One region of the Kitasatospora sp. NPDC086791 genome, then DNA from elsewhere that is predicted to be linked to it. Evidence: riboswitches for the same ligand, from Rfam matches in the RefSeq annotation. Region 1 holds a riboswitch; each other region holds the start of a gene.

Region 1 (3,266 bases):
CCAGTCCGGCCTTCTCCTGGTAGGCGACGACCTCGCGGACCTCGGCCTCCATCCGCTCGCGGTACGTGTCCGCACTGATCCGACCCGCCGTCAGATCCGCTCGGGCCAGGCGAAGTTCGCTGGTCTGCGGGAAGGAGCCGATGGTGGTGGTCGGCAGCAGCGGCAGGCCGAGCCGGGCGCGCTGGGCCTCGGTCCGGACGGCGTAGGGCTGGGCCCGGCGGGCGTCCGCCCCGGTGACGGCGGTGACCCGGGCCCGGACCGCCGGGTCGCGGGTGATCGGCGAGTTGGCCCGGGAGGCCAGGTCGGCGCGGTTGGCGGCGAGTGCGGCGGTGATCGCGCCGGTGCCCTCGCGCAGGCCCCGGGCCAGCAGCGCCGCCTCGGCGGCCTTCTGCTTGGCGAAGGCCAGCCAGCGGGCGATCTGCGGGTCCAACTCCCGTTCGTCGGCGGCGTCCAGGGGGACGTGCAGCAGCGAGCAGGACGGCGCGACGTCGATCCGGTCGGCGAGGCCGAGCAGGGTCGCCAGAGTGGCCAACGACCGCTCCAGGTCGTTGATCCAGATGTTGCGTCCGTCGATCACGCCGGCCACCAGGCGCTTGCCGGGCAGTCCGCCGACGGCGGCGAGGCCGTCCAGGTTGGCGGCGGCCGGCCCGGTGAAGTCCAGCGCCAGGCCCTCGACCGGGGCCTTGGCGAGCACCGGCAGGGCGTCGCCGAGGCGGTCGAAGTAGCTCGCGACCAGCAGCTGCGGCCGGTCGGCGAGGCCCCCGAGGTCGCGGTAGGCGCGGGCGGCGGCGTTGAGCTCGGCCGGGGTGCGGTCCTGCGCCAGCGCGGGCTCGTCCAGCTGCACCCACTCGGCGCCGGCGGCCCGCAGGTCCGCCAGCAGCCGCGCGTAGACGGGCAGCAGCCGGTCCAGCAGGGTGATCGGCTGGAAGTCGGCGGCGACGCCGGGGGCCGGCTTGGCCAGCAGCAGGTAGGTGACCGGGCCGACCAGCACCGGCCGGGCCCGGTGGCCGAGCGCGAGCGCCTCGCCCAGCTCCGCGACGGCCTTGGCGGAGTTCGCGGCGAACACCGTGTCGGGGCCCAACTCGGGCACCAGGTAGTGGTAGTTGGTGTCGAACCACTTGGTCATCTCCAGTGGCGCGACGTCCTGGGTGCCGCGCGCCATGGCGAAGTACCCGGCGAGCGCGTCGGCCTCGACGGCCTTCCGGTGCCGGGGCGGGATCGCGCCGACCGCGACCGTGGTGTCCAGCACGTGGTCGTAGAGCGAGAAGTCACCGGTCGGGACCTCCTGGATCCCGGCTTCGGCGAGCTGCCGCCAGTTCTTCCGGCGCAGCTCGGCGGCGGTGGCGAGCAGGGCCCCGGCGCCGACCGCGCCCTTCCAGTACCCCTCGATGGCCTTCTTGAGCTCCCGGCCCCGGCCCTGACGGGGGTAGCCGTACGCGGTGGCCCGGGTCGCCGCAGCTGCGGACTTCACTGTCAAGGGACTCTCCTTCGCGAGTCTTCACTCCATGGGCCCCGGGGGCCGGACGAGAGCGCGAAGGGGTGACGAGCCGGACGGGTCGGGCCGCGTCGAACGCGCGGATGCCAGAACCGCCTGGTGTGTACGCCGACCCGCCCACGAGGTCACCGGGGTGTCCGCGCACGATCGGTCGCGCGCGGGCAACGGGCAGGTCTTCGGACTCGCGGGCACACCCGCCCTGTGAAGGGCGGACACCTACTGGCCGTCGCTTCCCAGGCCCTCCCGGGCCCAGTGCGTATGACGGCGGTCGTTCCCGCTCACCGCTGCGGGGCAGTCCCGGATTCCCACCGGGTTCCCTCTTACGACGCGCCTGCCTGGCGGACAGGGCGAACCAGCTGCGCGGCCAGCTTACGGGCGCGGCGGCTTCGCGGACAGCGGGATCCCGGAACCCGTCCGAGGAGTGAGACGCCGGGCGGCCCGGGCCGGGGCGTACCGGACGTCCGCCCCCTGGACGCCGACCGCCCCGAACCCCAAGGGGCGGTCAGGCCACCCCGCCCGCGGCGCTCTCGACCCGTCCCTACGACACGGCGCGCAGCACGATCAACGCGCCCACGCCTCGCCCTCGTTGACCCAGATCCGGAGCATCCGCCGGGCGTGCGGACCGGGTTCGTCGACGAACGGCGAACGCCCGTGCAGGACCCGGCTGTTGCGGATGATCAGCAGATCCCCGGCGGCCATCGACAGCCCGAAGGAGATCTCCGGCCGGTACAGCACCTCGTCCAGCACGCCCAGCGCCTCCCATTGACGGTCCGTCAGCTCGGGGCCGCCCCGGTCCGGGGAGGAGCGGACGGTGCGGGTCTGGTAGTAGCAGCCGACCGTCCCCTCCGCCCGGTCGTAGAGGATCGGGGTGACCACCACCTGCGGGCCCGCCCGGCCGGTCCGGTCGAACGTCCAGTCCTCGCAGAGCGTGGCCAGCGCGTCCGGCCGCTCCCGCTCGATCAGGTCGCGGACGTGCCGCGCGCTCGCCAGCTTGGTCAACCCGCCGCCGTCGAAGGCCGGCCGGAGGCAGAGCAGGACGAGCAGGTCGCAGGTGTCGCAGTGGAAGCCGAGTTCGGCGCCGCCGTCGCCGTCCTGGTCGTGCAGGACCGAGGCGAGGTCGCCGCGCCCGTTCTGCGGGACGATCCGGCCGTAGTCCCGCAGCAGGAAGGAGAGCGCCTCGACGATCTCCTCCTCCGGGTGCGCCGGGTCCACCAGGCCGCCCACGTGGGTGATGCCGACGGAGGCGACGGCGTCCCGGGCGAAGTCCCGCAGCCGCTCGCGCACCGGCCCGGCCGCGCCCCAGCGCCCGGCCCGGGCGTCGGCCCACAGCAGCCGCCGCTCCACCTCCCCCAGCGGAAGCGACCAGAGCCCCCGCCGGGCGTCCAACTCCAGGCTGCTCCAGCCGATTTCCTTCGCCTTCTCCATGGTTCTCCTCCCTACCGGCTTCCGGCCTCCGACCTCCGGCAGCCAGCCGGGCCGGACGGGCGGGACCGGACAGGACCAGGCGGCCGCGACCGCCACGAAGAGGAACGCACCGATCACGCAAGGTAGTCCGCCCCAGGAGTATGAACCGGCCATCGCGTCCACGACAAGACCGGTGTCAACTCGTGACCGCCTTCCCGCCACCCTGCCGTTCAGCTCCGGCCGGCCGTCGATTCCTTCCCCACGGGGCACGGCGGTCCGCTCCCGCCCCGGTGATTCGCCGCCGGAACAGCGGATGCGGCAGAGTGACCCCATGAGCTCGGACACCCGGAGTCACGTGGCAGTCGGC
Region 2 (3,266 bases), on a different contig from region 1:
CCCCGTCATCAAGCTCCGCTCCACCGCCGGAACCGGCTTCACGTACGTGACGCGCAAGAACCGCCGCAACGATCCGGACCGGCTGGTCCTGCGCAAGTACGACCCGGTCGCGGGCCGGCACGTCGACTTCCGCGAGGAGCGCTGACCACGCACGCACGGAACGGCGCCTTCCCGGGCGGGGAGGCGCCGTTCGGCGGCCCGTCGGCTCACGCCTCCTCGGGCGTCCAGCGCTTCTCGACCTCGGCGAGCTTCCAGTACCCGATCGCCACCGCCCAGACCACCACGAACAGCCCGGCGATCGCGTAGCCGACGTTGTCCAGCGAGATGTCCGCGATCCAGCCGCTCACCGGGTCGGTCAGGTCGAACTTCTCGTGCAGCACGCCGACCAGCTCGATGGTGCCGATGATGAAGGCCACCGCGATCGACAGCCCCGTGATGGTCAGGTTGTAGTACACCTTGCGCACCGGGTTGGCGAAGGCCCACTGGTAGGCGAAGTTCATGAACGTCCCGTCCAGGGTGTCGAACAGGCTCATCCCGGCCGCGAACAGCAGCGGCAGGCAGACGATCGCGTACCAGGGCAGCCCGGAGGCCGCGCCCGAACCCGCCATCACCATCAGGGTGACCTCGGTTGCGGTGTCGAAGCCCAGGCCCAGCACCATGCCGACCGGGAACATCTGCCCGGGCCGGGTGATCGAGCGGGTCGCCCGGTTCAGCACCCGGGCCATGAAGCCCCGCGAGTCGAGGTGCGCCTCCAGCTCCGCCTCGTCGTACTGCCCGGCCCGCATCGCCCGGAACACCTTGACGATGCCGAGCAGCGCCGCCAGGTTGAGCGCGCCGATCAGGTAGAGGAACACGCCGGAGGTGGTCGTCCCGACCACGCCGAGCCACTTGTGGGTGGTCGACTCGTCGTCCATCAGCGTGTTGGCCAGCTGCGCGCCGCCCGCCACCAGGGCCGCCATCAGGACCACCATCGAGGAGTGCCCGAGGGCGAACCAGAAGCCCACCGAGACCGGCCGCTTGCCGTCCGCCATCAACTTGCGGGTGGTGTTGTCGATCACCGCGATGTGGTCGGCGTCGAACGCGTGCCGCATGCCGAGGGTGTAGGCGGTGATGCCCAGGCCCACCCCGAAGACCTGGGTTCCGACCGCGTACCGTTCCGGCGCCACCAGGAAGATCAGGGTCCCGAAGGCCACCACGTGCATGGCCAGGATCACCCCCATCAACCCGGCCGTACGGACGGTGTCCTCGCGTCTCCACCGGAAGGTGGGCAGCACTGACGGGACCGCTTTCGCGTTCGCGGCGGCGGTTTCGGGCAGGGTCATCTCCGGATCACGCTCCAACACCTCGTGGAATCACTTCGTGAAGTGCCGTGGCCGGTCTCCTGGCTTACGGGACATCCGGGTCCGCCTTCCCGGGGGCGCGAGGCACCCAGTGGCGTCGTGGACACGGACCGCATTCCGTCGCGGGCGAAGGAATGACCCGATCACAGTGGCGAGGGCCGCTCCGGAATCCGGACCCCTGAGGGTCCGTCACCGGTCTTCCCGAGCACCACGGCGGGCTACACGGTAGGGGTCCCGCCCCGACCCATGCAAGGCTGCGCACCTGCGCAGGTGTTCAGGATCACAGGCCCCCGCCTGCAAGAATGTCCGCATGCATCTCGTACCGGCCGACCGCGCGGGCCACCGCACCATCGACGGGCACCGGGTCTGCGAGGCCATCGCCGCGATCGGCGACACCGCGCACGTCCGGTCCTGGTCCGAGCGCTTCTCCCTGCTCGCCGACCCCGGCCGGCTCGCCCTGCTGCTCGCCCTGCACCGGGCCGGCCCGCTCGCCGTCACCGACCTCGCGGTCGCCACCGGCATGCGCGACCCCGCCGTCTCCCAGGCCCTGCGGCTGCTCCGCACGGCCGGGGTGGTCACCGGCGACAAGGACGGACGTGTGGTGCGCTACCGGCTCGTGGACGAGGCCATGCGCCCCCTCCTGGACGAGTGCGCCGCCGCCGAGCACCACGAGCCCACCGCCGCCGCGGGCTGACCGACACTCGGGGAACACCCCTCCCGGGCCGCACCCCGGATGAGTACGATCATGGCGTGCCGTCCCACCCCCACGCCTGGCCCGCCGACCGCTGGAACACCCGACCGGTCAGTGCCCGCGTGCTGGCGGTCGCCCGCACCCTCACCTCGGCCACCCGCGTCCTGGACGTCCTCACCCTGCTGAACCCGGACGGCATCGCCCGGTACTTCACCGTCAACCCCGGCTCCGCCTTCGCCGACCGCGCCCTGGACGAGTACCTGCACGGCCTGCCCGGCTTCACCGTGCTGGACTGGGAGGACGCCGTCCGGCACCGCTTCGACCTGGCCGTCGCCTGCGCCGTCCACTCCTCCATGCACCGCCTGGACGCCCGGCTCGTCGTCCTCCCGCACGGCGCCGGCTACAACCGCCTGGTGGCCGAGTCCACCGGCGACACGGTCAGCTCCGCCGGCCTCTCCCGCAACGAACTCACCCACCGCGGACGGGTGTTCGTCGACGTCCTCGGCCTCTCCCACCCCGAACAGCTGGACCGCCTGCGGACCTCCTGCCCCGAGGCGCTGGACGTCGCCCGGGTCGTCGGCGATCCGTGCTTCGACCGGATGCTGCGCAGCCGGCGCTCCCGCGACGCCTACCGCGCCGCGCTCGGCGCCGTCGACGGCCGACGGCTCGTCGTCGTCAACTCGACCTGGAGCGAGCACTCGTTATTCGGCCGCCGCCCCGACCTGCCCCGGCGCCTGGTCCGCCGGCTGCCCGCCGACGAGTACACCGTCGCCCTCGTCCTGCACCCCAACATCTGGAGCCGGCACGACCCCGAGGCACTGCTCGACACCGCCCGCCGGATGGGCCTGCGGCTGATCCCGCCGCACCAGGGCTGGCAGGCCGCCCTGGTCGCCGCCGACTGCCTGATCGGCGACCACGGCTCGGTCTCCGTCTACGGCGCCGCGCTGGAACGGCCCACCGTGCTGGTCGCCACCGGCGCCGCCGAACTCGACCCGCGCTCCCCCGGCTACGCCTTCGGCCAGACCGCCCCGGTGCTCGACCCCGACGGCGACCTCGCCGCCCAGCTCGCCCTGGCCCTGCACGACCAGGACCCGGCCGACCTGCGCCCGCTCACCGAGCGCTCGCTCAGCCGGCGCGGCCGGTCCGCCGAACTGCTGCGCCCGCTGCTCTACTCCTTCCTGGAGGGCCTGGACGAACCCGGGGAGGAACCGGTCCTGCCGCCCTACCCCAAGCCC
Region 3 (3,266 bases), on a different contig from region 1:
GGTCGAGGACGGGCAGCACCGGGAGGGTCTGCTGGCGGTCCGCCTCCGGGCCGTGCACCAGGATCACCCAGGTGCCGCGTTTGCCGTCCAGGTACCAGGCGGGGAGGGCGCCGAGCTCGCCGTCCGCGGCGGTCTCGGTGTAGGCGAGGCCGAGGGCCCGGGTGGGGTCGCCGAGGTGGACGCGGGGGGTGAAACGGACCGCGGTGCCGGGAGCGAGGGTGCCCCGGTCGGCGCGGACCAGCCGACGGGTGACGCCCTGCTCGTCGCTGTGCAGGACCTCCTCGACGACGGCGTGACCGCCGTCCTCCCACTCGACCGCCCAGCGACCGGGGTTCAGGCTCTCGGGGCTGCTGGTGAAGGTGATCCACCCGGCGCCGAGACTGCGGACCAGGACCGGCCCGGACTCCTGGACGACGGTCACCGGACGGACCATCCGCTCGGAGGCCCGGCGGCCGATCACCAGGACGGCGGCACCGGCTCCGACGGCGGCGGCCGCCACGACGGCAGCGGTTCCCCAGCGCATATCGTTCCCCGCTCTGTTGGTCTCGGACCGGACGGTGGTCGTACACCAGTCCACCGGCGCCCCGCCCGCCCGGCCACCGGGCTGGCCCGTCCGGGTCACCCTCCCCGCGGCGCGTGCCACCGCGCGGCGGGGGCGGACCGGGGCGCGGCCCCGGCGCCCGGACGCACGGAGCGGCCGGGCGCCGGGGCGGTGCCGCGCCGGGTGACCCCACGGGCCGTCAGCCGGTGTCGCGTGTGACCAACCCCTCCGTGACCTCGGTTGACTCCCGGTTCGGCCGCGTGATGGGATCCTGGGGCCAATCGGAGGCATGGAGAGGAAGCCGGTGCGAGTCCGGCGCGGTCCCGCCACTGTCACCGGGGAGCACACTCGGAATTCCCTCCTTGCCCGCCGACGGCCGGGAGGGGCCACGGCGGGCCGTCAGAAGCCGCTGGAAGGCTCCGGAGGTGCGTCCGACCCGGAAGCCAGGAGACTCTCGCCCCCGCTACGTCGATCCAGGGCGCGGACCCTGAGTGAGGACACGCACGCGATGCAGGCTGCCCCGCCCCGCCGGACCCCGAGCGGCCGTCCCGTGCACGGCCTTCCGGCGCACGCTCTGCCCGGGCCCGGCCTTCCGGCGCGGAGCCTTCCGGCACTCCGCCTCCTGACGTGCGGCCGATGACCCACCGCGCCCTGACCGGGCGTCCGCTCGCCCGCGCCGCCTGGTTCGCGCTGGGCGCCGTCGCGGGCCACGCCGCCGACGCCCGCTACGGCGATCCGCGCCGGGGCCACCCGGTGGCCGCCTTCGGCAGTGCCGCGACCCGGCTGGAGCGGCGGCTGTGGCGCGACGACCGGGCCGCCGGGGCCGGGTACACGGCGCTGTGCGTGGGCGCGGTCGCGGCGGGCGCGCTCGCCCTGGACCGTACGGTGGGCCGGCGCCCGCTGGGCCGGGCGGCGCTGGCGGCGGCCGCGACCTGGACGGTGCTCGGCGGCACCTCGCTGACCCGGGAGGCCCGTACCGTCGGCCGCGCGCTGAAGGACGGCGACCTGCGGGCCGCGCGGGAACGGCTGCCGCACCTGTGCGGGCGGGACCCGAGCGCGCTGGACGAGCAGCAGATCGCCCGCGCGGTGGTCGAGTCGGTGGCCGAGAACACCGCCGACGCCGTGGTGAACGCGCTGACCTGGGGCGCCCTCGCGGGCACGCCCGGGCTGCTGGCCTTCCGCGCGGTGAACACCCTGGACGCCATGGTGGGCCACCGCTCACCGCGCCACCTCCGGTTCGGCTGGGCCTCGGCCCGGCTGGACGACCTGGCCGGCTGGCCGGGCGCCCGGCTCACGGCGCTGCTGACGGTCGCCGCCGCCCCGCAGCCCCGGACGGCCTGGCGGGTCTGGCGGCGCGACGGCTCCGCGCACCCGAGTCCGAACGCGGGTCAGGCGGAGTCGGCGTTCGCCGGCGCCGTCGGCGTGCGGCTGGGCGGAACGCTGCGGTACGGCGAACGCGTGGAGCACCGGCCGGTGCTGGGCGCGGAGCTGCGGCCGGTGACGGTGGACGACATCGAGCGGGCCTGCGCACTCTCCCGGCGGGTGGGTGCGCTGGCGCTGGGTACGACGGTCGCGGGGCACGTCCTGCTGCGCGCGCTCCTGGGGAAGAGGGGAAGGGCATGACGAACGCGCTGCTGGTCGCGGGGACGACCTCGGACGCGGGCAAGAGCGTGGTGACGGCCGGCATCTGCCGCTGGCTGGCCCGTCAAGGGGTCCGGGTCGCGCCGTTCAAGGCGCAGAACATGTCGCTGAACTCCTTCGTCACCGCGGACGGCGCCGAGATCGGCCGCGCGCAGGCGATGCAGGCGCAGGCCGCCCGGGTCGAGCCGGAGGCGGCGATGAACCCGGTGCTGCTGAAGCCCGGCGCGGACGGCCGCAGCCAGGTGGTGCTGCTGGGCCGGCCGGTCGCCGAGGTGGGCGCGCTGGACTACCGCGAGCGCAAGCCCGTCCTGCTGGAGCGGGCCCTGGAGTGCCTGGCCGATCTGCGCCGCCGCTACGAGGTGGTCGTCTGCGAGGGCGCCGGCTCGCCCGCCGAGATCAACCTGCGCGACCGCGACATCGCCAACATGGGCCTGGCGACGGCCGCCGGGCTGCCGGTGGTGGTCGTCGGGGACATCGACCGCGGCGGCGTGTTCGCGGCGATGTACGGGACGCTGGCGCTGCTGTCGGCGGAGGACCAGCGGCACGTGGCGGGCTGGTTCGTCAACAAGTTCCGCGGCGACGCGCGGCTGCTGGCGCCCGGGCTGGAGATGCTGCACGGGCTGACCGGCCGTCCGGTGCTGGGCACCCTGCCGATGCTGCCCGGGCTCTGGCTGGACGCCGAGGACTCGCTGGACCTGTCGACCGTGGTGGACCGGGTGGACGGGCGCGGGCCGCTCGGCGCGGACGTGCTGCGGGTCGCCGTGGTGCGCTTCCCCCGGCTGTCCAACTTCACCGACCTGGACGCGCTGGCGCAGGAACCGGGCGTGCTGGTGCGCTGGGCCACCCGGCCGGAGGAACTGGCCGACGCCGACCTGGTGGTGCTGCCCGGGACCCGGGCCACCGTGGCGGACCTCGCCTGGCTGCGCGAGCGCGGCCTGGAGCCGGCGCTGAAGGCGCGGGCGGCCGCCGGACTGCCGGTCCTCGGGGTGTGCGGCGGCTACCAGATGCTGGCGCGCGGGATCGTCGACGAGGTGGAGTCCAGGGCGGGCGCCGTCGAGGGGCTCGGCCTGCTGCCGACGCAGGT

The links. A riboswitch is a leader RNA that binds a small molecule or an ion and turns the genes downstream of it on or off. The one in region 1 is predicted to bind cobalamin.
Region 2: linked by a shared signal. The riboswitch ahead of AB0Q99_RS03930 (HoxN/HupN/NixA family nickel/cobalt transporter) and the one ahead of metE (5-methyltetrahydropteroyltriglutamate--homocysteine S-methyltransferase) in region 1 are both predicted to bind cobalamin.
Region 3: linked by a shared signal. The riboswitch ahead of AB0Q99_RS16305 (cobalamin biosynthesis protein) and the one ahead of metE (5-methyltetrahydropteroyltriglutamate--homocysteine S-methyltransferase) in region 1 are both predicted to bind cobalamin.

What each region holds. Positions count from the first base shown of each region.
Region 1 covers NZ_JBFBOC010000025.1:33,263-36,528, forward strand. Annotated here, with positions in the region: gene metE (5-methyltetrahydropteroyltriglutamate--homocysteine S-methyltransferase) at 1-1,477, opposite strand, end outside; cobalamin riboswitch at 1,645-1,867, opposite strand; gene AB0Q99_RS26245 (TauD/TfdA family dioxygenase) at 2,057-2,920, opposite strand; gene AB0Q99_RS26250 (TetR family transcriptional regulator) at 3,231-3,266, shown strand, end outside.
Region 2 covers NZ_JBFBOC010000001.1:867,637-870,902, forward strand. Annotated here, with positions in the region: gene rpmG (50S ribosomal protein L33) at 1-145, shown strand, start outside; gene AB0Q99_RS03930 (HoxN/HupN/NixA family nickel/cobalt transporter) at 207-1,322, opposite strand; cobalamin riboswitch at 1,354-1,568, opposite strand; gene AB0Q99_RS03935 (metalloregulator ArsR/SmtB family transcription factor) at 1,651-2,034, shown strand; gene AB0Q99_RS03940 (hypothetical protein) at 2,091-3,266, shown strand, end outside.
Region 3 covers NZ_JBFBOC010000010.1:48,749-52,014, forward strand. Annotated here, with positions in the region: gene AB0Q99_RS16300 (prolyl oligopeptidase family serine peptidase) at 1-523, opposite strand, end outside; cobalamin riboswitch at 835-995, shown strand; gene AB0Q99_RS16305 (cobalamin biosynthesis protein) at 1,178-2,164, shown strand; gene AB0Q99_RS16310 (cobyric acid synthase) at 2,161-3,266, shown strand, end outside.